4 regions of the Pseudoduganella sp. OTU4001 genome follow, and region 3 is predicted to be linked to each of the others. Evidence: predicted binding sites of a transcription regulator. Region 3 holds the regulator's gene; each other region holds the start of a gene.
What was found. Region 3 encodes sigma-54, which starts transcription at its own class of promoters, with help from an activator protein. Its sites were predicted from a motif close to TGGCANGNAANCTGCTTT; they were not measured.
Positions count from the first base shown of each region.

Region 1: AAHE99_RS10195 (EDSAP-1 family PEP-CTERM protein) is a predicted target of sigma-54. The motif match lies at 2,883-2,900, and genes of this name have one in related genera.
Region 2: AAHE99_RS11090 (PEP-CTERM sorting domain-containing protein) is a predicted target of sigma-54. The motif match lies at 3,066-3,083, and genes of this name have one in related genera.
Region 4: AAHE99_RS14775 (DVUA0089 family protein) is a predicted target of sigma-54. The motif match lies at 1,546-1,563, and genes of this name have one in related genera.

Region 1 is NZ_JASATG010000008.1:175,750-181,338, reverse strand. It holds gene AAHE99_RS10205 (XrtA-associated tyrosine autokinase) at 1-262, opposite strand, end outside; gene AAHE99_RS10200 (XrtA system polysaccharide chain length determinant) at 274-1,797, opposite strand; gene AAHE99_RS10195 (EDSAP-1 family PEP-CTERM protein) at 1,904-2,836, opposite strand; gene AAHE99_RS10190 (N-acyl amino acid synthase FeeM domain-containing protein) at 3,006-3,716, shown strand; gene AAHE99_RS10185 (FAD-binding oxidoreductase) at 3,718-5,331, shown strand; gene AAHE99_RS10180 (hypothetical protein) at 5,316-5,589, opposite strand, start outside.
Region 2 is NZ_JASATG010000009.1:167,098-172,686, reverse strand. It holds gene mutL (DNA mismatch repair endonuclease MutL) at 1-951, shown strand, start outside; gene miaA (tRNA (adenosine(37)-N6)-dimethylallyltransferase MiaA) at 955-1,905, shown strand; tRNA gene AAHE99_RS11100 (tRNA-Met) at 1,953-2,029, shown strand; tRNA gene AAHE99_RS11095 (tRNA-Met) at 2,054-2,130, shown strand; gene AAHE99_RS11090 (PEP-CTERM sorting domain-containing protein) at 2,191-3,021, opposite strand; gene AAHE99_RS11085 (hypothetical protein) at 3,215-3,460, shown strand; gene AAHE99_RS11080 (thioredoxin family protein) at 3,457-3,780, opposite strand; gene AAHE99_RS11075 (aldehyde dehydrogenase (NADP(+))) at 3,813-5,390, opposite strand; gene AAHE99_RS11070 (ChaN family lipoprotein) at 5,433-5,589, opposite strand, start outside.
Region 3 is NZ_JASATG010000004.1:12,984-18,572, forward strand. It holds gene AAHE99_RS04990 (KpsF/GutQ family sugar-phosphate isomerase) at 1-717, shown strand, start outside; gene AAHE99_RS04995 (KdsC family phosphatase) at 717-1,253, shown strand; gene lptC (LPS export ABC transporter periplasmic protein LptC) at 1,257-1,853, shown strand; gene lptA (lipopolysaccharide transport periplasmic protein LptA) at 1,867-2,418, shown strand; gene lptB (LPS export ABC transporter ATP-binding protein) at 2,421-3,176, shown strand; gene AAHE99_RS05015 (RNA polymerase factor sigma-54) at 3,186-4,679, shown strand; gene hpf (ribosome hibernation-promoting factor, HPF/YfiA family) at 4,747-5,106, shown strand; gene AAHE99_RS05025 (enoyl-CoA hydratase/isomerase family protein) at 5,183-5,589, shown strand, end outside.
Region 4 is NZ_JASATG010000014.1:103,055-108,643, reverse strand. It holds gene rlmD (23S rRNA (uracil(1939)-C(5))-methyltransferase RlmD) at 1-861, shown strand, start outside; gene AAHE99_RS14775 (DVUA0089 family protein) at 939-1,508, opposite strand; gene AAHE99_RS14770 (Bax inhibitor-1/YccA family protein) at 1,748-2,431, opposite strand; gene ndk (nucleoside-diphosphate kinase) at 2,646-3,071, shown strand; gene rlmN (23S rRNA (adenine(2503)-C(2))-methyltransferase RlmN) at 3,167-4,339, shown strand; gene pilW (type IV pilus biogenesis/stability protein PilW) at 4,339-5,151, shown strand; gene AAHE99_RS14750 (helix-turn-helix domain-containing protein) at 5,165-5,589, shown strand, end outside.

The DNA of each region.
Region 1 (5,589 bases), on a different contig from region 3:
GGTTGATGGCGCAATACGTCTTGCCTTCACCGGGCAGCGCGCTGGTCACAACGATGAGGTTGCCATGCGGGATGGCACTGGTGCCACTGGCACGCGCATCCTTCAGCAGGTGGCGTTTGATGATGCGGAAATCCTCCGCCACCGAGGTGCGGCCACTTTCATGCGTGATCATGCCGCGCTGGCGCATCCGGACCAGGTTGATATCCGCAAAGCCCGTTTCACCGGGCGGCGCGACTTCGAGCAGGCTGGGCGGCAGTTTCATGATTCTCCCGTCTAACGGAGCAGCAAGGTGTAGGTCAGGACGCCGCCGTAGCAAAGTAGCAGGAAAGCACTGCCCGCGCTGAAACTGACCAAGTCGCGCGACCGCCGGCGTTTTTCGTCATCGGTCCAGTTCATCGCAATGCTGCCAAGCACGCGCAAGCCCGTGCTCGCGCGCAGCTCGGCTGGGCTCAGGAAGGTGGGGCGCAGTTCTGCCAGACTTAATGCCACCGTGCCGCCACCGACCAGGCCCATCAACAAGGCTACGCTGTAGTACAGCGCCCGGTTGGGACCGATGGGCCGCTGCGGCATCGTAGGCGGATCGATGATCTTGAAGCTCATCATCTCGGTCGTGCTGGTCAGCTCCCCGGACAGCTTGGCGGCTTCGCGGCGGGCGATCAGCTTTTCGTAGTTTTCCTTATTGATCTGGTAGTCGCGCGTCAGCTGGCCGAGCTGGGATTCGAGCTCCGGGACCGCGTTGCGCTGATCCTGCAAACGGGACTGGCGCTCACGCAAGGCATCCACCCGCGCCCGCAGGGCCGCTACACGCGCTTCCGATTCGGCCAGTGCCACCTTCATTTGCTGGAACAGCGGGCTGTACTGGTAGGTGGCATCGCTGCTGGCGGATTGCTTCTGGCGCTCCTGGCGCCGCTTTTCCGTGAGCTGTTCGACCAGGCGCACGGTGGATATGACGTCCGGATGCTGGTCGGTGTACTGCAGGCGCAGGGCATCGAGGTTCTTGTTCAGCGCGCTGATCCGGCTATCCAGGTCGGATTGCTCGCCGTTTGCGCCACCGGGCGTCAGTACCGGTTCGTCACCGCCAAACTGGGCTTCGATCGATTTGCGGGCCTGTTCCGCCTCTGCCAGCTCCAACTGGGCGTTCGCCAGGGCTTCGTTGGCCTGCAACAGCTTGCTGCCGTAATCCTGGCCCTCGTGCGGCAGCAGGAAATTGTGCTTCAGGCGGAAGTCCTTGACGGCGTTTTCCGCATTGAGCAGCTTGTCCTCGTAACCGCGCACTTGTTCGTCGATGAATTGCACCGCCTTCTCAGAATCGCCCTTTTTGCCCTTGAAGCTGCCTTCGACAAAGATCGCCAGCAGCGCCTGGACCACGTCGCGGACCTGGCGCGGGTTGGAGTGGTGGTAGACAATGGTGTAAATATCGTTAGATCCAGTGCCCTGGATCCGGATCGTCCTGAGCAGCTCGGTCACCTGCGCATCCAGCTCCCTCGGCGTGAGCGCCTTGACATCAAGGTCGACCATGCGCAGGACGCGCTCGAGGTTGGGGCGGGTGAGCAAGGTCCGGCTCATGATGGACACCTGTTGTTCCACATTGGGCACGGTGGTCATGCCAACCATCAACGGCTTCAGCACGCTTTGCGTATCAACGAAGACGCGTGCCGAAGTCTGGTACTCGTCAGGCAGGCTGTAGATCTTGGCCCAGCCCGCAAGCACCAGCACCCACGCGGTGAAAAATCCGAGCCAGCGATGTTTCCACATGCCCTTCAGGCTGGATATCAATTGGCTGTAAACATGCTCCATACGGGGTCGCTCCATGTGATCGGGCCCGGTCTTTATGATTATATGGACGGGTTTCCGGATTGTCCGGCCAACCCGCCCGACCTTTGAGGCCCATCAACACAGCACGTCAGGATTTTCGGCGCCGCAGTGCCAGCGACATGGCCAGCATGCCGGCAGCCAGCACCGCCAGCGAGTCAGGCTCAGGCAATTCCTGCTGCAATGCATTGGCCAGCGTGTTGTGCTGGATCGTGATCTGGTAGGTCGTGCCGGCCGCCAGCATTGGCGTGATTGCCAGGAAGGCTGCGGTGCCTGGAGCGTAGGTGGTGAGGCCGGTCAAACCGTCGGTACGGCTGACAGCACTCAGGCCGTTGAGTTCGTCGGGCGCGTAGTCGAAAACCGAAACGCCGGTCGCCAGGTTGACGATATTGATCGCCCATGACAAGCGCGCGTTGGCATTGGCCGTCGGTGTCGAGCCACCCGAGACAAAGGCTTGTGTGTAAGGCGTGCCGTCAAACGAGATCGTCATGGTGTCGGCGGCGCCCAGCGTGAAGCTGAAGGTCGTCGAAGTGCCGACGTCCGAATTGCCCGAGGCGACAGAGTTCAGCGCGGTCGAAGCGTCGGCCCGGGTGCGGGCATGGGCGCCGGCCGGTGCGGCGCCAATGGTGATCGAAGCGCCGGTCAGGTCCTGGTCGGCATAACCGAAGTTGCCTGGTACGGGTGGCGGGCTGGCGAAAGGCAGGAAATTGTTCTCGGGCAGGGCCGGGCAGGGCGCCCCGACGCACTGGTGCGCCACGTTCGGGGTCATGCCGCTCAGGATGCCCAGGGATGAGGCGCCGTTCGAGAACACATTGTTCAGCGCGGCAGTCGCGTGGGCATCATTGGTGCCCGTCAGCACCGTGAAGTCGGCGGTGCTGTAAGCCACGCCGCTCGAGTGCAGCAGGCGGAAGTTGTTGATGTCCAGGATGGCGGAAGCGAATGTCGATGCCTGCGCAGGCGTGCAGGCCAGGCCGGCTGTCACGACAGCGGCCGATGCCAGTAGGTGCTTGCAAAGATTTTTCATGGCGGAGTCTCCGTGGGAATGCGGCGAGTTTGCCGGCATAGCCTAAGGAGCAGCATCCATGCCATATGTCCGTGCCCGGGCGGCGCCCAGTCGTGAAAAGAAATCCGACGCGGGCGGAACCTTATCGCCGCGCATGCGTCCAAGCCAGACACCGATAGGAGGACCCATCGTGGATGAAGACGCTATTGTTTCCCTGTTGATTGAAGAAGCCGCGCCAAACTCGCAGCCGCTGGAGGCGCTTGACCAGCAGCAGTTCCACATCCGACTGGCGAACTCGGCCGGTCAGCGCGAGGCCGCCAGCCTCCTGCTGCAAAAGATGTACGGCTGGCGCGGATATGAGGTGGATCCCGCGGCGCCGCACCTGCCCAACCGTATCACGCTGGCGGCGGACAGCCAGGGCGAGACTGTCGGCACCATGTCGCTCTGCCTCGATGACCCCGCCATTGGGCTGCCGGCCGATGAAAACTTTGGCGACATCCTGGGCGAATTGCGTGCGCAGGGGCGGCGGCTGTGCGAACCGGCCCGCCTGGCGATCGACCGCAACGTCAATATGCGCGTGTTTGCGGCGCTGATCCACATTTCCTATGTGTACGCCCACAACCTGCATGGCTGCACCGACTACGTGATCGAGGTCAATCCGCGCCACGTCATGTTCTACCAGCGTATGCTGGGCTTCCGCGAACTGGCTCCCGAGCGCCATTGCAACCGGGTCGGCGCGCCTGCCGTTCTGCTGCGCCTGGATCTTGACTATATGCGGGAGCAGATCGCGCGCCATGGCGGACGCATGGAAGCACGCGGCGAGCGCTCCTTCTATCCCTTCTTCTTCTCGCCGAGTGATGAGGCCGGTATTACCGTGCGCCTGCGGGAAGGGAGAAACTGAGATGGCGGCGATCCCTGAATCCGCGTTGGCCGCGTGGCGCCTGCTTCTGGGCCCCGCGCGTGTGCTCACGGCAGGCGCCGAACTCGCCCGCTACGCTGCCAGCACTTCGGCCAATCCCGTCCAGCCGCTGGCTGTACTGCGGCCCGAGTCGCATGGCGAAGTGGTGGCCATCGTACGCAGTGCCGGTGAATTTGACATTCCCCTGTATCCGCTAAGTACCGGGCGCAACTGGGGCTATGGCGATGCCTGTCCCACCGGCGAGGGCCAGGTGATCCTCGACCTTGGGGGCATGAACCGCATCCTGGAAGTCAATGCCGAGCTTGCCTATGCGGTACTGGAGCCGGGGGTGACGCAGGCTCAGTTGGCTGGGCATCTGGCCCAGCTCAACTTGCCGTTATGGATGGATTGCACTGGCGCGGGGCCGGATACCAGCCTGGTCGGCAACATCCTTGAGCGCGGGTTCGGCCATACGCCGTATGGGAACCGCATGCTGCATGTGTCGGGCATGCGCCTCGTGCTGTCCAGTGGCGATACGCTGGAGACGGGCTTCGGCCATTTCAGCCACGCCACAGCAGCGCACATCTATCCCTACGGTGTCGGACCCTGGCTCGATGGCCTGTTTACGCAATCGAATTTCGGCATTGTGACCAGCCTGGGCCTATGGCTGATGCCGCGGTCCGAAGTGGTCAGCCACGCTATCGCCAGCGTCGCCGGTTTCGAAGATATCGCACAAGTGGTTGATGCGCTGCGGCCCCTGCGCATGGACGGCACCCTGCGCAGCGTTGTCCACATTGGCAACGATTTGCGTGTGCTTTCGGGCGGCATGGTGTTCCCGCAAGCGCTGGCGCCGGATGGCCCGCCGCTGACACAATCCGTGCTGGCTGCCTTGCGCAAGCGGTCGGGAATTGGCGCCTGGACAGTGTCAGCTGCGCTGTACGGCCGCAAGGCGCAGGTGGCGGACGCGCGCCGGGCCATTCGCCGTGCGATCGGCAAGCTGGCCCGGCTGCAGTTTCTCGATGATCGCGCACTGGCGCTGGGCGGCGCGGCCGCGCGCACGCTGGGAGACAGCGCGCTCGGCCGGAAGCTGTCGGCCCAGGTAGCCCTGGGGCGCTCGCTGCTGAATATGAACCGCGGTCTGCCGGACGGCCGCTTCCTGTCCGGCGCATATTGGCGGCGCCGGGGCGGCCTGCCGCAAGGGTTTCCGGATGGCGCCGATCCGGCGCGTGATGGTTGCGGCATGATGTGGTTAGCGCCGGTCCTGCCCATGCGCGGCAGCGATCTTCTGCAGGTGCACTCGCTGGCCGCGCCACTGTTTGCGCGCCACCGTTTCGACCTGTTTGCCACCTACAGCATGGTCAACGAACGCAGCCTGGGCGGCGTGCTCACCATTTGCTTCGACAAGGAGGACGCGGCGGAAACCGTGCGCGCCCACGATTGTTACGGAGCGGTCTTCGAGCGTTTGATGGCGGAAGGATATATCCCATACCGTGTGGGGCCGCAATCCATGGCCGCCCTGGACAACGGACACGACAGCTATTGGCGTACCGTGGCGCGTATCAAGGCGGCGCTCGACCCGCAGCACCTGATCGCGCCAGGGCGTTACGAGCCGCGCTGACGGCGCCGCGTGCTGTACAGGGCCAGCAGGCCGAGTGGCAGCAGCCACGAGCTGTCAGGCAGCGCCAGCGCAACCTGGGCCGCGACCGGATCGGACAGCCGTGTGGTCCAGCCATTCTGGCCAGTTGCCGACAGCGCCAGCAGCGAAGTCATGGTGTTGGTGCCATAGAAGTCGGCGCCGGCCGGCTGCGAGCTGGTGCGGAAATAGCGGCAGGCAGGGCCGCCGACGCAGGTCGCCAGGTAGCTGCCATAGCCGGAA
Region 2 (5,589 bases), on a different contig from region 3:
GCCACCTCGGCCACCTCGCACGGCAGCGTGCCGTCGCCGCTGCCGGCAGCCGACAACCTGAATGCCACCGGCCCCGTATGGCGCCCGCAGCAGCAGACCAGCTTCGGCTCCATCCTGAATCCTGAATATCGCCCGACGTTCTCGCCATCGCCATTCGGCGCCGGCAGTGCGGGCGGCGGCGTGGCGCAAAGCACCGAACGCTATGGCGCGCTGTGGGCGCCCGATGCACGCGATAGCTCGGCCGGCAACGGCGCCTCCGCAGCCGACGGCGGCAACGGCTTCCGCGCTTCTTCCGACTACGCGCTGCCGCAAGCCGCGCCGATCGCCGCCAGCTCGGCGCAATTGGCCGGCGAAGAATTCCCCCTCGGCTTCGCCCTGGCGCAGCTGCACGGTATCTACATCCTGGCCCAGAACAGCAAAGGCCTGGTGCTGGTCGACATGCACGCAGCGCACGAACGCATCCTGTACGAGCAGCTGAAAAACGCGCTCGACGCCCAGATCGACGGTACCGAGATGTCGGTGCAAAACCTGCTGATCCCCGTCACCTTCTACGCCGATGCGGTGGAAGTCGGCACCGTGCAGGAACACGGCGACACCCTGAAAACGCTCGGCTTTGACATTGCCGTGATGTCGCCGACCACGCTGGCCGTGCGCGCCGTCCCGGCCCTGCTGAAAAACGCCGACGCCCAGACCCTGGCGCGCGACGTGATCCGCGACGTGCGCGAATACGGCGGCTCGCGCGTGCTGATCGAGCGCCGCAACGAGCTGCTGGGCACCCTGGCCTGCCACACCGCCGTGCGCGCCAACCGCATCCTGGCGGTGCCGGAAATGAACGCCCTGCTGCGCCACATGGAAGCGACCGAACGCGCCGACCAGTGCAACCACGGCCGCCCGACCTGGGTGCAGATCGACATCAGCGCGCTGGATAAACTCTTCCTGCGCGGCCAGTAAGTGATGAAGCAGTCCACCAAGCGCCCGCTGGCGGTCGCCATCATGGGGCCGACCGCCTCCGGCAAAACCGCCTCCGCGCTGGCCATCGCCCAGCATGTGCCGTGCGAGATCATCTCCGTCGATTCGGCCCTGGTGTATCGCGGCATGGATATCGGCACCGCCAAGCCGACCCGCGAAGAGCTGGACGCCGTCCCGCACCACCTGATCGACATCATCGACCCGCTGGACTCCTACTCGGTGGCCCAGTTCCGCACCGATACCCTGCGCCTGGTCGAAGAAATCAGCGCGCGCGGCAAAGTGCCTTTGCTGGTGGGCGGCACCATGCTGTACTACAAAGGCCTGGCCGACGGCCTGGACGACCTGCCCGGCGCCGATGCCGCCCTGCGCGCGCAGCTGGACGAGGAAGCCGCCCGTATCGGCTGGCCCGCCATGCATAAGCGCCTGGCTGCCGTCGATCCGGAAACCGCCGCCCGCCTCAAGCCCAACGACTCCCAGCGCATCCAGCGCGCACTGGAAATCCACGCCCTGTCCGGCAAGCCGATGTCCGAGCTGCTGGCCCAGCGCGAGAAGGAAGAACTGCCGTTCGAGCTGGTGTCCTACGCGCTCGAACCATCCGACCGCGCCTGGCTGCACGAACGCATCGCACGCCGTTTCGACATCATGCTGGATTCCGGCTTCCTGGAAGAAGTGAAAGCCTTGCGCGCCCGTGGCGACCTGCATCTTGGCCTGCCGTCGATCCGCTGCGTGGGCTACCGCCAGGCCTGGGAGTACCTGGACGGCAGCATCGATTACGCCGCCATGCGCGAAACCGGCATCATCGCCACCCGCCAGCTATGTAAGCGCCAGCTAACCTGGCTGCGCTCGATGCCGGAGCGGATCGTGGTCGATTGCTGCGCCCCGGACGCGGCGCAAAAGCTGCAGCAACTGGTGCTTGCAAAAATAGCCACGGCCTAAACAATTCTTGACAGATGCCCCACCAGCACCGATAATGCTGGCCTTGCGGTGATATAGCTCAGTTGGTTAGAGCATAGCATTCATAATGCTAGGGTCGGTGGTTCAAGTCCACCTATCACCACCAAATTAAGCTACAATGTACGACCGCGGTGATATAGCTCAGTTGGTTAGAGCATAGCATTCATAATGCTAGGGTCGGTGGTTCAAGTCCACCTATCACCACCAAGATTCTCAAGAAAGCCTGATCCGGAAACGGTTCAGGCTTTTTTGTTTTCCAGCCGGATTTTAGCGCGGGCGGCGGCGCAGGCTGGCGAAGCAGCCAACCAGGCCGAGGGCGAACAGCGCGACGGTTGCGGGTTCGGGGACGCTGGTACTTGCCAGCGGTTCCGCGTACAGGAAATCGTCCATCACCACCACGTCGTCATTTGGGTTGCCGAGCACACCGTTGGCGAGGATGGTGTTCAGGCCAGCTGTTATCCGGACCCGCCCTATCCTCTCGCCGGCATCGGCGACCCCGCCCAAGAAGCTTAAGCCCTGGTTTCCTCCGACCAGCACATTGCGGGCATAGAGCAACGCTCCGAACTCGTCGAAAAATTCAAGCTTGGTCAGGGAGGCGACTTCCACGTCGACGAAGACCGCGGCGAAGGCGGAGGTCGTGGCGGCTGTCGCCGTGCCGGGGTCAAAGAAGGTCACGTCCGTGATATTGCTATTGATCGCGGTGAACAGGCGCTGCGGGCTGAATGTCTGGAAGTCGTTGGGGAAGCCGAATAGGGGTGGCGCCACACCGCCCGCATTGGCGCTGACAAGGAATCCAGTGCCCGGGGTGCTGAACACCACGCCGCGTGGCGAATTGACGTTGAAGAAGTTGCCCGGCAAAAGATTGGGGTCGGCAAAGATGTCCGGCACGCCGTCCCAATTGATTTCGCGGCGCAGTCCGCCGAACGAGCCGTTGGCGCCGGCCACTGCTCCGCCTCCTACGGCAACCCGGAAGGCATCGCGTGTCGGGGTAATCGCTGCGGCATTGCTGCCTGCGGCCTCAAACGTGATGATGCCCGCCCCGGCAGAAGTGGCAGTCAACAATGCCGCCAGGAATGCGGAAGCAATTGGCAGTTTCATGGGACCTCCTCGCATGAACAGGACGATTTCCTGCCCAAACGTTCACAGCATCAACTGTGCCAGCATTGAATTCATTGAGGTTTTTCTGCCACCACGGGGGGAATGTAAATTTTTTCGACAAGCAGTTTGAGATTGCTCAGTACCCGCACTATGTGCCGCGCCTACACTGGCCTTCCACACCGAGGAGGCAGGCATGGCAGACCTGATGAGCCCAATGGCCCGCATCGTGGCCGAGCATCGCGAAACGATAGTCAGCAAGCTGGGTGGCGAGGCCGCCCTGGCGGCGGCACTGCGCAATGAGCGCGCCATCGAGTCGGTGGCGGATGTTTGTTATACCTTGCTGCCAGGCGTGGTCAGGCTGGCGGTGAAGGAGCCGCAGTTCCGCGCCTTTGTGCTGGCGAACCGGGACCAGGTGGTGGCGCTGCTGCTGCCGGCTTAGGCGCCGGCGATCTGGGCGAAGCCTTCACGCAGTTCGTCGGCGTCTTCCGGGCGCACGACGCGGGCGACTTCCTTGCCGTCTTTCAGGAAGACCACGGTCGGCCACAGTTTGATGCGGAAGGCGCGGCCCAGCAGGCGGCCGGGCCCGTCCTCGACTTTGAAGTGCGGGATGTTGGCGTACTCGCGGTACGCCTCCGCAATGGCCGGCTGGGCGCCGCGGCAGTAGCCGCACCAGTTGGTGCCGAATTCCAGCACCGCCGGCCCGGTGAGCGCATCGATGTCAGCCCGGGTGGGCTGCTCTGCTTTGTAGACAGTTTCCATCATGCGGCTCACCTTATCACGATCGACCGGGCTTACGCGCCCGGCTGGATCTTGCCATCCACTACGCGCGGCACGTTCTGCGGGTTGCCGTTGGCCAGGGTCGAAGGCAGCGCCCATTCCGGCGCGTCCTGGTAGCACACCGGACGCAGGAAGCGGTCGATGGCGGTGGCGCCGACCGAGGTCGAACGCGGGTCGGAGGTGGACGGGAACGGGCCGCCGTGCACCATGGCGTGCGCCACCTCTACACCGGTCGGGAAGCCGTTGAACAGGATGCGGCCGGCCTTGCGCTCCAGGGTAGGCAGCAGGCCGGCAGCGATCTCGCGGTCATCGGCGGTGGCGTGCACGGTGGAGGTCAGCTGGCCTTCCACATGCTCGGCGATGCGGCGCAGGTCAGCGGCATCGCGGCAGCGTACCAATACCGAGCTGGGGCCGAAGTTCTCGTCTTCCAGCGCTGGCGTGGAGAGGAAGGTGTCGACGTCCGTGCTGTACAGGTGCGGCTGCGCGGCGCATGCGGTGCTGCCTGCGCCGCCTTGCGCCAGCAGTTCCACCTTATCGAGCGCGGACAGCTTGCCGACGCCCGCTTCGTACGATTTATGGATGCCAGGGGTCAGCATGGTGGTCGAAGGCTTGGCCTGCACGGCTGCGGCAGCGGCGGCGGCGAATTCGTTCAGCTCAGGACCTTCAATACCGATCAGCAGGCCCGGGTTGGTGCAGAACTGGCCGGAGCCCATGGTCAGGGAATCGGCGAAGCCTTGCGCGATGCGGGCGGCGCCGGTCTTCAGTGCGCCCGGCAGCAGGAATACCGGATTGATCGAGGCCATCTCGGCATACACAGGGATCGGTTCCTTGCGCGCCTGGGCGATGCGCACCAGGGCCAGGCCGCCGCCGCGCGAGCCGGTGAAGCCCACCGCCTTGATGGCGGGATGCGCCACCAGGTCGCCGCCGATCTGCACATCGCCAATCACCAGCGAGAACACGCCTTCGTGCAGGCCGCAGTCTTTCACCGCTTTCTGGATCGCCTTGCCCACCAGTTCGGAGGTGCCGAGGTGCGCAGGGTGCGCCTTCACCACCACCGGGCAGCCGGCAGCCAGTGCGGAGGCGGTATCACCGCCAGCCACCGAGAACGCCAGCGGGAAGTTGGAGGCGCCGAAGACGGCTACCGGGCCGACGCCGATCTTGCGCATGCGCAGGTCGGCGCGCGGCGGCACGCGCTCTGGCAGCGCGGAGTCCAGGGTGGCACCCAGGAACAGGCCGTCGCGCACCACGCCGGCGAACAGGCGCAGCTGGTTGACGGTGCGGCCGCGCTCACCTTCCAGGCGGGCTTGCGGCAGGCCGGACTCCTGCATGGCGCGCTCGATCAGCTGCGGGCCGATGTCGATGATGTTCTGCGCCACTTGCTCCAGGAATTGCGCGCGCTTTTCCAGCGTGGTTTCGCGGTAGGAGTCGAATGCTTGCGCGGCCAGTTCGCAGGCGCGCTGCAGGTCGGCGGCGGTGGCCATGCCGAATGCCGGCTCGATCTCGATATTGCGGGCCGGGTCGGTCGCCTTCATCTGGCCGGCGCTGCCTTTGAAGGCGGTTTGTCCAATCAGCATTTCACCTGCGATCTGCATTCTTTGCTCCTGTTTGTATTGGGGGTCGGCAGGGCCGATAGTTTACTTGAATTTTGCGCAAGGGTCTGTGCGCTTTTGCACGGGGATCTTGCGGATTTCGTCATAGCTGCCTTGCAGGCCATCCGGCTCGACAAAGCCTATGGTGCGGACAGTCAGCTTGGGTTCAATAGCATTCAGCCAACGCGGCACGCCAATGTCT
Region 3 (5,589 bases):
GGCATGGTGACCCCGGAAGACGTGGTGATCGCCATTTCCTATTCCGGCGAAGCGTCCGAGCTGATGGCCATCCTGCCGGTGGTCAAGCGCATGGGCGGCCACGTGATCGCCATGACCGGCAAGCCGCAATCGAGCCTGGCCCAGATCGCCGACGTGCACCTGGACGTCTCGGTGGCGAAAGAAGCCTGCCCGATGAACCTGGCCCCGACCGCGTCGACCACCGTCACGCTGGCGCTGGGCGACGCGATCGCCGTCGCGCTGCTCGAGCTGCGCGGCTTCAAGGAAGAAGATTTCGCCCGTTCCCATCCGGGTGGCGCCCTGGGCCGCCGCCTGCTGACCCATGTGCGCGACATCATGCGCAAGGACGCCGCCATCCCGGCCGTGGGCCTGGACACCCGCCTGCCGGACGCGCTGCTGGAAATCACCCAGAAGGGCATGGGCATGACCGCCGTGGTCGATGCCGCCAACAAGCCGGTCGGCGTGTTCACCGACGGCGACCTGCGCCGCATGATCGAGAAGGTGCAGGACTTCGGCAAGGTGGTGATCAAGGACGTGATGCACCTGAACCCGCGCACCATCGGCCCCGACCAGCTGGCGGTGGACGCCGTGGCGGTGATGGAAGAATTCCGCATCAACCAGATGCTGGTGGTGGACGCCGACGGCACCCTGGTGGGCGCCCTGCACATCCACGACCTGACGCGCGCCAAGGTGATCTGATGAAGCTGAAACACGAAGACCTGGTTGCCCGCGCCGCCAAGGTACGCCTGTTCATCTTCGACGTGGACGGCGTGCTGACCGACGGCAGCCTGACCTACGGCGCCGAAGGCGAAATGGTCAAGACCTTCAACGTGCACGACGGCCTGGGCATCAAGCTGTTGCAGGAAGCCGGCATCAAGACCGCGATCATCAGCGCCCGCCGTACGCCTATCGTGCTGGCGCGCGCCAAAGACCTGGGCATCGAATACGTGCACCAGGGCGGCCACGACAAACTGACCCCGTTCAAGGCCCTGCTGGAACAGCTGGGCATCACCGAGGAGCAGGTTGCCTTCATCGGCGACGACGTGGTGGACCTGCCTATCCTGAGCCGCGTAGGCTTTGCCGTCAGCGTGCCGAACGGCCGCCCGGAAGTGCATGCGCGCGCCCACTGGATCACCGAAGCAGCGGGCGGCCGCGGCGCCGTGCGCGAAGCCTGCGAATTCGTGCTGCGCGCCACCGGCAGCTACGAGCGCGTGATGGCGCAGTTCCTGGTATAAGCCATGCGCAACCAGAGAATCGCCCACCGTTTCCGTCTTTCCATCGGCATGGTCCTGGTGCTGGTGGCGGCGCTCGGCAGCTTCTATTTGCTGGAGCTGATGAACCGCGCCGGCGAGGAAATGCAGGCCGATATGCAAGCCAATGAACCGGACTACATCATCGAGAACTTCTCCTTCGTACGCATGTCGAAGGAAGGCAAGCCAAGCTACATCATCGCCGGCGACAAACTGACCCACCGCCCGATCGACGACTCGTCGGAAATCGACAAGCCGCGCGTGCGCAGCCTGGGCGCCGGCGAGCGGCCGCCGATGGAGATCGTGGCGAAGATGGCGCGCGTGGATGACGCCAACAGCCGCGTCACCCTGAACGGCAGCGTGACCATCGACCGTGCCGCCGCCGAGAATGCGCAGCCAATGCACATGGCGACGGAGAAGCTGGTGATCTTCCCCGATGAAGACCGCATGGAAACCGACCAGCCGGTGAAGATGAAGCTGGGGAATACGACCGCTACCGCCAATAGCATGCGCGCCAACAATGCGACGCGCCAATTGCACCTGGAAGGCGCCGGCACGCTGGTGCTGCCGCCGAAGGCACAATAAACAAGGAATGATTATGAAACGACTTCTGTTGTCGGCAGCTTTGCTGCTGGGAGTTGCAGCCCCGGCCCTGGCCGAGAAGGCCGACTCCTACAAGCCGACCAACATCAGCTACGGCGCGATGGATATCGACGACGTCAAGCAGGTGACCATCATGAGCGGCGGCGTCAAGCTGACTCGCGGCACCCTGACCATGACCGCCGAACGCGCGCTGGTCAAACAGTCGCCGGAAGGCTACCAGCAGGTGACCCTGTACGGCGACGGCAAGAAGGCTACCTTCCGCCAGAAGCGCGACGGCGCCGGCGACCTGTGGGTCGAAGGCGATGCCGACCGCATCGAATACGACGAGCAGGCCGAGCTGGTGAAGATGTTCAACAAGGCCGCCATCCGCCGCCTGGAAGGCGGCAAGCAGAACGACGAAGTGCAGGGCGAATTCATCTCCTACGACAGCCGCAAGGAATTCTTCAGCGTGCGCAACACGGCCACCGGTGAGAGCAAGCCGGGCGGCGGCCGCGGCACCATGGTGATCCAGCCATCGCGCACCGAACCACCGGCGGAGAAGAAGTAAGCATGCAAGCAAATACCTGCGCCGACACCCTGGTGGTGCGCGGCCTTCAGAAATCCTACGGTAAACGCCAGGTTGTCCACGACGTATCGCTGCAAGTCGATTGCGGCGAAGTGGTGGGCCTGCTCGGCCCGAACGGCGCCGGCAAGACCACTTCCTTCTACATGATCGTGGGCCTGGTGGCATCCGACGCCGGCACCATCGATATCGGCGGCAGCGACGTCTCGAGCCTGCCGATCCACAAGCGCGCGCAACTGGGCCTGTCCTACCTGCCGCAGGAAGCTTCGGTATTCCGCAAGCTGACGGTGGAAGAAAATATCCGCGCCGTGCTGGAAATCCAGCAGGTGGACGGCAAGCCGCTGGCCAAGGCGGAAATCGACCAGCGCCTGGAAGCCCTGCTGGCAGACTTGCAGATTGAGAAGCTGCGCGAAAACCAGGCCCTGTCGCTGTCGGGCGGCGAGCGCCGCCGTGTGGAAATCGCACGCGCCCTGGCCACCAACCCGCGCTTCGTGCTGCTGGACGAGCCATTCGCCGGCGTCGACCCGATTGCCGTGATCGAAATCCAACGTATCGTACGTTTCCTGAAGGAGCGCAATATCGGTGTCCTGATCACCGACCATAATGTGCGTGAGACCCTCGGCATTTGCGACCGCGCCTACATCATCAACCAGGGCGCCGTGCTGGCTTCGGGCCGCCCAGATGACATCATCGCCAATGAATCCGTACGCCGGGTCTATCTCGGCGAACACTTCCGCATGTAAGCGAAAGCCATGAAACAAACACTGCAACTGCGAACCTCGCAACACCTGGCGCTGACGCCGCAGCTGCAACAATCCATCCGCCTGCTGCAGCTGTCCACGCTGGAGCTGCACCAGGAGCTGGAACAGCTGCTGAGCGATAACCCGATGCTGGAACGCCTCGACGATCCGCTCGACCACTCGGTACGCCTGCTGGCCGACGGCGCCATCAGCCAGGGCTCCGGCAACGACAGCGTCGCCACGCCCGAAGCTGCCCAGGCCACCGATGGCGGCGAAGCCGGCGCCAGCGCCGGCAGCGAAGGCGAAGGCTATGAAGGCGGCGAGGGCGAGGGCGCTGCCAACGGCAGCGACGATACCGACTGGAGCGCCAGCGCCGGCAGCAAATCCGCCGACGACGAAGACAGCCGCCCGCAGCTGGAAGCCTCCGGCTGCACCCTGCGCGAGCACCTGCTGGAACAGATGCGCGTGACCTTGCAGGAGCCGCGCGACCGCGCCCTGATGGAAATGATCATCGACGCGCTGGACGACAACGGCTACCTGGAAGAGCAGCTGGAAGAAATCCTGGAACGCCTGCCGCCCGAGCTGGAAATCGAGCTGGACGACCTGCGCTGCACCCTGGTGCTGCTGCAAAGCTTCGACCCGCCCGGCGTCGGCGCCCGCAACGCCTCCGAATGCCTGGCGCTGCAGATCAAGCGCATGCCCTGCGTGCCGCTGGTGACGCGCCGCATGGCCCTGACCATCGTCGAGAAGCACCTGGCCTGGTTCGCCCAGCGCGAATTCACCAAGTTGAAGAAAACGCTCGATTGCGACGACGAAGACCTGCGTGAAGCGCAAGCCGTGATCCGCCAATGCAACCCCCATCCGGGCGCCGAATTTGCGTCAGGCGAGTCAGACTATGTAGTGCCGGACGTGATCGTGAAGAAGGGCCGCGGCGGCTGGGTCGTCACGCTGAATAACGACGTGGTGCCGCGCCTGCGCGTGAATGCCCTGTATGCGAACCTGCTCAAGCAAGGCAAGAGCGAATCGCAGATGAATGGCCAGCTGCAAGAGGCCAAATGGCTGATCAAAAATATGCGCCAGCGCTTCGACACCATCCTGCGCGTGGCGGAAGCGATAGTAGAAAGACAAAAGAACTTTTTCAGCCACGGTGCGGTTGCCATGAGACCCCTTGTGTTGCGTGAAATAGCTGATACACTGGGACTACACGAGAGCACTATTTCCCGTGTTACAACTCAAAAATATATGCTCACCCCGCATGGCATGTTTGAGTTGAAATATTTCTTTGGCAGCCACGTCGCGACCGAAGCTGGGGGTGAAGCTTCATCGACTGCGATACGGGCGCTGATCGTGCAATTGACAGGAGCAGAAGACCCCAAGAATCCTTTATCCGACAGTAAGATTGCGGACATGCTGGGAGAACAAGGCATGGTAATTGCGCGACGGACTGTTGCCAAATATCGAGAAGCGTTGAAAATTCCTCCGGTAAGCCTCCGTAAATCTTTGTAGTGCATGGGTTCCTCTGTGCGCTTCGGCGCGCACGAACTCGAGAGCGACATCATCTTTAGGAGTGTGTATGAATCTCACCATCAGTGGACATCATGTCGAAGTGACCCCGGCTATTCGCGAGTACGTGCAAAACAAGCTGGAACGAGTCAAGCGCCATTTCGATCAAGTAATCGATATTGCTGTCATCCTGACTGTAGATAACCTCACCGAGAAAGAGAAACGCCAGAAAGCAGAAATCAACCTGCGCATGTCTGGCAAAACTGTTTACGTCGAAAGCCTGTCGCAGGACCTCTACGCCGCCATCGACACCCTGATTGATAAACTGGATCGCCAGGTCATGAAATACAAAGACCGTGTGCAGAACCACAATCACGCGGCCATCAAGCACTTCCCGGACACGTACGAAGCACCACCCTCCGCCATGTAAAGGACTGGCAGAGTAGGCACACCAAAGGGCGCATCTGGCGCCCTTTTTTGCGCCCAGTGTGCGTTAAAATATTTGCATGAGCGAACACGTCCAAACCCAAATCACCAACGGCACCGGCATCATCACGCTGGACCGCCCGAAAGCCCTCAATTCCCTGTCCCTCGACATGGTGCGCGCGATGACGCAGGCGCTGCTGGCCTGGCGCGAAGACGCCAGCGTCGCCGCCGTGGTGGTGCGCAGCACCAGCGAACGCGCCCTGTGCGCCGGCGGCGACATCCGCTTCTTCCACGACGTAGGCCGCGCCAGCACCCAAGGCGGCAGCGCACTGCTGGAAGACTTCTTCACCGAAGAATACGCACTGAACCACCTGATCCACTTCTACCCTAAGCCATATGTGGCCTTGATGGATGGCGTGGTGATGGGCGGCGGCATGGGCATCGCCCAGGGCGGCCCGGATTGCGGTGTCCGCATCGTCACCGGCCG
Region 4 (5,589 bases), on a different contig from region 3:
AGCTGCCAGATCCTGCCGAAGCACGTCTCCGACATGATGATGCCGCTGCGCGCCCTGATCCACTCGCTGACCATCTTCGACAAAGTGCCGCAGATCGAGCTGGCCGTGGGCGAAGACAATACCGTGCTGGTGATGCGCAATATGGTGCCGCTGGGCGAGGGCGACGAGGACAAGCTGAAGGCCTTCGCCGACCAGTACGGCATCCAGTGGTGGCTGCAGCCTAAGGGCCCGGACACCGCCTATCCTTTCTACCCGGCCGACAAGGAACTGTATTACACGCTGCCGGAATTCGGCATCAAGATGCCGTTCAAGCCGACCGACTTCACCCAGGTGAACCACCACATCAACCGCGTGCTGGTGCACAAGGCGTTGCGCCTGCTGGAAGTGCAGAAGGAAGACCGCGTGGCCGACCTGTTCTGCGGCCTGGGCAACTTCACCCTGCCGCTGGCAACCCAGGCGCGCGAAGTCGTGGGTATCGAAGGTTCGACCGCACTGACCGAGCGCGCGCTGGCCAATGCCAAGGTCAATGGCGTGGACGGCCACACCACTTTCCAGTGCCGCAACCTGTTCGAGATCACCAGGGACGACCTGATCGCCCTGGGCAAATTCGACCGCATGCTGATCGACCCGCCGCGCGATGGCGCCATGGCCCTGTCGCTGGCGCTGGCCGAACTGAAGGAATCGAATCCGGACTTGCTGCCGAAGCGCATCGTCTACGTTTCCTGCTCCCCGTCGACCCTGGCGCGCGACGCCGGCGTATTGGTGCACCGCGCCGGCTACCGCATGTCGCAGGCCGGCGTGATGAATATGTTCCCGCACACCTCCCACGTCGAATCGATGGCGGTGTTCGACCTCGTGTAAGTCGGGAGTAGCAACCACTTCGCAAATGACAACGCCGCCCAGAAGCTGGGCGGCGTTTGTCATTTACGGTCCCGCAATCAGTGCTGCTTGCGGCGTCGGATCAAGGCCAATGCGGCAAAGGCTACGCCGAACAGTGCCGGGCTGTAAGGCTCTGGCACCTCCGCGGCAGCTACGGCCGCGTTGGTTACGGTGAACTCGTAAGCAGCGTCCGCTGCCCACGAACTTTGATCGAGGTAGGACGTGACGCCTGCGAGAGTCGCCGTGCCACCCAGCCAGTAGCTGCCGTAATTGAAGCCGTCAGTGGTCGAATATGTATTGTCGTTGAGGGCGTTGACCAGGCTGCAGCAATAGGTGACCAGCAGCGAATAGTTGCCAGCGCCCAGGGTTTGGGTCAAGTGCGGGTTGAGGCTGTTCGAATCGTCATTGGTGATCAGGTGGCCGCCAGCGCTGTTGAACAGCGAAAACATCGCGTCGCCATAGCCACCGTTAAAGCTGAAATCGACGTCCGACGCTGCGTTGACGTGGAATTGGATGACATCGTAACCGTGCGCGTTAAAGTTGCCATTGATAACGGTGGCGCTGGCGCTACCAATGCTGACCGTTGCCAGGATGGCGAAGGCGGCGGCGATCTTTTTCAGGAAATACATGGACAAGCCTTTCAAGGTAAGTGAACGACTTGCTCATTAAGCAAAATGCGGGCCAGTTATCGCAAAGTGTTAAATGGGAAAATAAAACTTTTCAAAAATCAATAACTTGCAAATTCGAGAACTTTGATTTTCTCGCGGCATCATTGCCGCATGCTTAAGAGTTGTAATGTTTTCCGACATTGATCAATGGCAATAAAAAAGCCGGCGCATGCCGGCTTTTTTTGCTTGGAGCAGGGCGCTTATTCGCGGTCGCCGGCCAGGCCCAGCAGCGACAGCAGGCTGCTGAAGATGTTGTACACGTCCAGGTACAGGGCCAGGGTGGCGGTGACGTAGTTGGTTTCGCCGCCGTTCACGATCTGCTGCACGTCGTACAGGATGTAAGCGGAGAAAATGGCGATCACCAGTACCGAGATCACGATCGACAGCGCGCTCATGCCCAGGAAGATGTTGGCCACCGAGGCCAGCAGCAGCACGATCACGCCGGCGAACAGCCACTTGCCCATCATCGAGAAGTCGCGCTTGGTCACGGTGGCGTAGCTGGCCAGGGCCAGGAAGATGGTCGCCGTGCCGCCGAACGCGGTCATGATCAGGGTGCCGCCGTTGGCGAAGCCCAGGGTGCGGGTCAGCAGCGGGGTGAGCAGCAGGCCCATGAAGAAGGTGAAGCCCAGCAGCAGCGCGACGCCGACGCCGGAATTCTTGTTCTTCTCAATACCCCAGATGAAACCGAAAGCCACCGCCATGAACAGGATGAAGCCCATGAAGCCGCGCGGGATCGGCACGCCGAACATGACGCCAATGGCAGCGCCCAGCACCGTCGGGATCATCGACAGGGCCAGCAGCCAGTAAGTGTTGCGCAGTACGCGGTTGCGGATCTGCGCGTTGTCGGTTGCGACTGCACTACCGAAATGATGTACGTTTTGCATTTTTAAATGCCTCCTTTACTAAAAAGCATAGCATGTCGCCGACCGGGTGGGGACTTTCTCGCTTAGGAAATACTTAAAAACGCTTAGGGGAAGCCCTTAGTCGACCCAAGGGTAGGTTTGCTTGGGCATACAGGGTGAACTATGTTAAAATCGAAGGTTGATCGGGAATCTAAATTCTTGTTTTAAACCTTTCTTTTTATTGGAGTTTTTCATAATGGCAATCGAACGCACCCTGTCGATCATCAAACCAGACGCAGTAGCTAAGAACGTGATCGGCCAGATCTACAGCCGTTTCGAAGGCGCAGGCCTGAAAGTGATCGCTGCCCGCATGACCCAGCTGTCCCGCGCTGAAGCCGAAGGCTTCTACGCTGTGCACGCTGCACGTCCTTTCTTCAAGGACCTGGTTGACTTCATGATTTCCGGTCCTGTGATGATCCAGGTTCTGGAAGGCGAAGGCGCGATCCTGAAAAACCGCGACCTGATGGGCGCTACCGATCCGAAGAAGGCAGAAAAAGGCACCATCCGTGCTGACTTCGCTGACTCCATCGATGCTAACGCTGTGCACGGCTCCGACGCCGCTGAAACCGCTGCTGTGGAAATCGCCTACTTCTTCCCAGCACTGAACGTTTACTCCCGTTAATTTTTACTAACGGTAGTAGTGTAGTAGAGTAGTATTGCTTTTGCCTCGGGCCCCCGGTCCGGGGCAAAGCCGTTTTTGAAATTGAGTAAAAAAGCATGGAAACTTCCCTCACCAACCTGCTGGATTTCGATCCAGAGCAATTAGTCGCCTACTGCGCCGAGCTGGGGGAGAAGCCTTTCCGTGCCAAACAGCTGCAGCGCTGGATCCACCAGTTTGGTGCGTCCGACTTTGACAGCATGACCGACCTCGCCAAGTCCTTGCGCGAGAAGCTGAAGACGCGCGCCCACATCGTGGCGCCGGCCATCATCAGCGACAATACTTCCGCCGACGGCACCCGCAAATGGCTGGTGGACGTGGGTAATGGCAATGCCGTGGAAACCGTGTTCATCCCGGAAGAAAACCGCGGTACGCTGTGCATTTCGACCCAGGCCGGCTGCGCCGTGAACTGCCGTTTCTGCTCGACCGGCAAGCAGGGCTTCAACCGCAACCTGACCGTGGGCGAAATCATCGGTCAGCTGTGGATGGCTGAATTCGCGCTGCGCCAGACCAAGGGCATCGAGCCCGGCCCGAAAGGCGAACGCCAGATCACCAACGTGGTGATGATGGGCATGGGCGAGCCGCTGCTGAACTACGGCCCGACCGCCACCGCGCTCAAGCTGATGCTGGACGATAACGCCTACGGCCTGTCGCGCCGCCGCGTGACCCTGTCCACCTCGGGCGTGGTGCCGAATATCGACAAGCTGTCGCAAGACGTTCCGGTGGCGCTGGCGGTATCGCTGCACGCATCGAACGACAAGCTGCGCGACGAGTTGGTCCCGCTGAACAAGAAGTACCCGCTGCGGGAACTGCTGGCGGCGTGCAAGCGCTACCTGGAGTTCGCGCCGCGCGACTTCATCACCTTCGAGTACTGTATGCTCGATAACTACAACGACTCCGACGAGCACGCGCGCGAACTGATCGCGCTGGTGAACGATCCGGTGGTCGGTGTGAATTGCAAGTTCAACCTGATTCCTTTCAACCCCTTCCCGGAATCGGGCCTGCTGCGCTCCAAGAACCCGCGCATCAAGGCCTTCGCTGAAATTCTGATGAACGCGGGCATCGTAACCACCATCCGCAAGACGCGCGGCGATGATATCGACGCGGCTTGCGGCCAGTTGGCGGGCGAAGTGAAGGACCGCACCCGCGTGGCTGAACGGATGGAAAAGATGGCCGAGTACCAGAAGAAGTTCGGCGCCGATTTCGGCAAGATCGTGGAGATCCGTTCCTGATGATCGATTTCGCCCAGCGCCGCTTCAAGTGCCTGGCCGCGGTCGCGCTGGCCAGTATTTTGGCGGGCTGCGCGACGGGGCAAGCCCCCGGCGGCATGGAAGACCTGAAGACCGCGTCCGATATGACGGCAGCGCAAAAGCGCGCCGAAATCCGCTTGCAGCTGGCGGCCGGTTACTTCGAGCAGGGCAATTATCCGGTGGCGCTGGATGAAGTGAAGAAGGCGATTGCCGCCGACCCGCAAGGCGTCAGCGGCTACAGCCTGCGTGCCATCATCTACATGCGCATGAACGAGAAGGCGCTGGCGAACGACAGCTTCCTGCAGGCCCTGAAGCTGGCGCCGAACGATCCGGACCTGAACAATAATTACGGCTCCTTCCTGTGCCAGAACGAGCGCATCAAGGAATCGTTCAAGCATTTCGATGCCGCGCTGGGCAACCGCAATTACCAGTCGCCGGCCGGTGCTGCGAACAATGCCGGCAGCTGCGCGCTGAAGATCAAGGATTACGGGCTGGCCGAAAAGTACCTGCTGCGGGCTTTGGAGCTGGCGCCGGACGTGCCGGAAACGAACGTCGGCCTGGCCCGGGTGTACTATGCGCAGCGCAATTATCCGCGCGCGAGCATGTTCATCGCCCGTTTGGGCAGGGTGGCGAAACTAGACAACTTGCCGGCCGAGGTGCTGTGGCTGGCGATTAAGGTGCAGCACAAAATGGGCGACCAGGGTTCGGAGCAGGGCTTCGCGACCCAGTTGCGGCGTCATCACGCCGGGTCGCCGGAGTACGCTGCGTATCAACGTGGGGCGTTTGATGAGTGAGAACGGGGAACGAATGGATTCTGAGCAGGAACAGCCGACCAGCCAGCAGCATGCTTCTACGCCCGGGGCAGCACTGGCAGCGGCACGCGAGGCCATGGGCCTGAGCGTTGAACAGGTAGCAGACCAGCTGAAACTGGCGCCGCGCCAGGTGTTGGCGATTGAGCAGGGCAATTTCGACGCATTGCCGAACCGCGCGGTGACGCGTGGTTTCATCCGCGCTTACGCGAAGGCGATGCGGCTGGACCCGGCGCCGCTGGTGGCGATGGTGGAAGTGGAGGGGGCCGAGGGCCACGCCACGGCTACCGTGCGTCCGACCAAGGTGCAGGCGTCGTTCCAGGAGTCGCGCTTCCCGTCGCTGACGGAGCGTAATAACGGTAAGCCGATGGGCGCGATCGTGGCCGGTGTGGCTGTGGTGGCGCTGGTTGGCGTGGCGGCGGC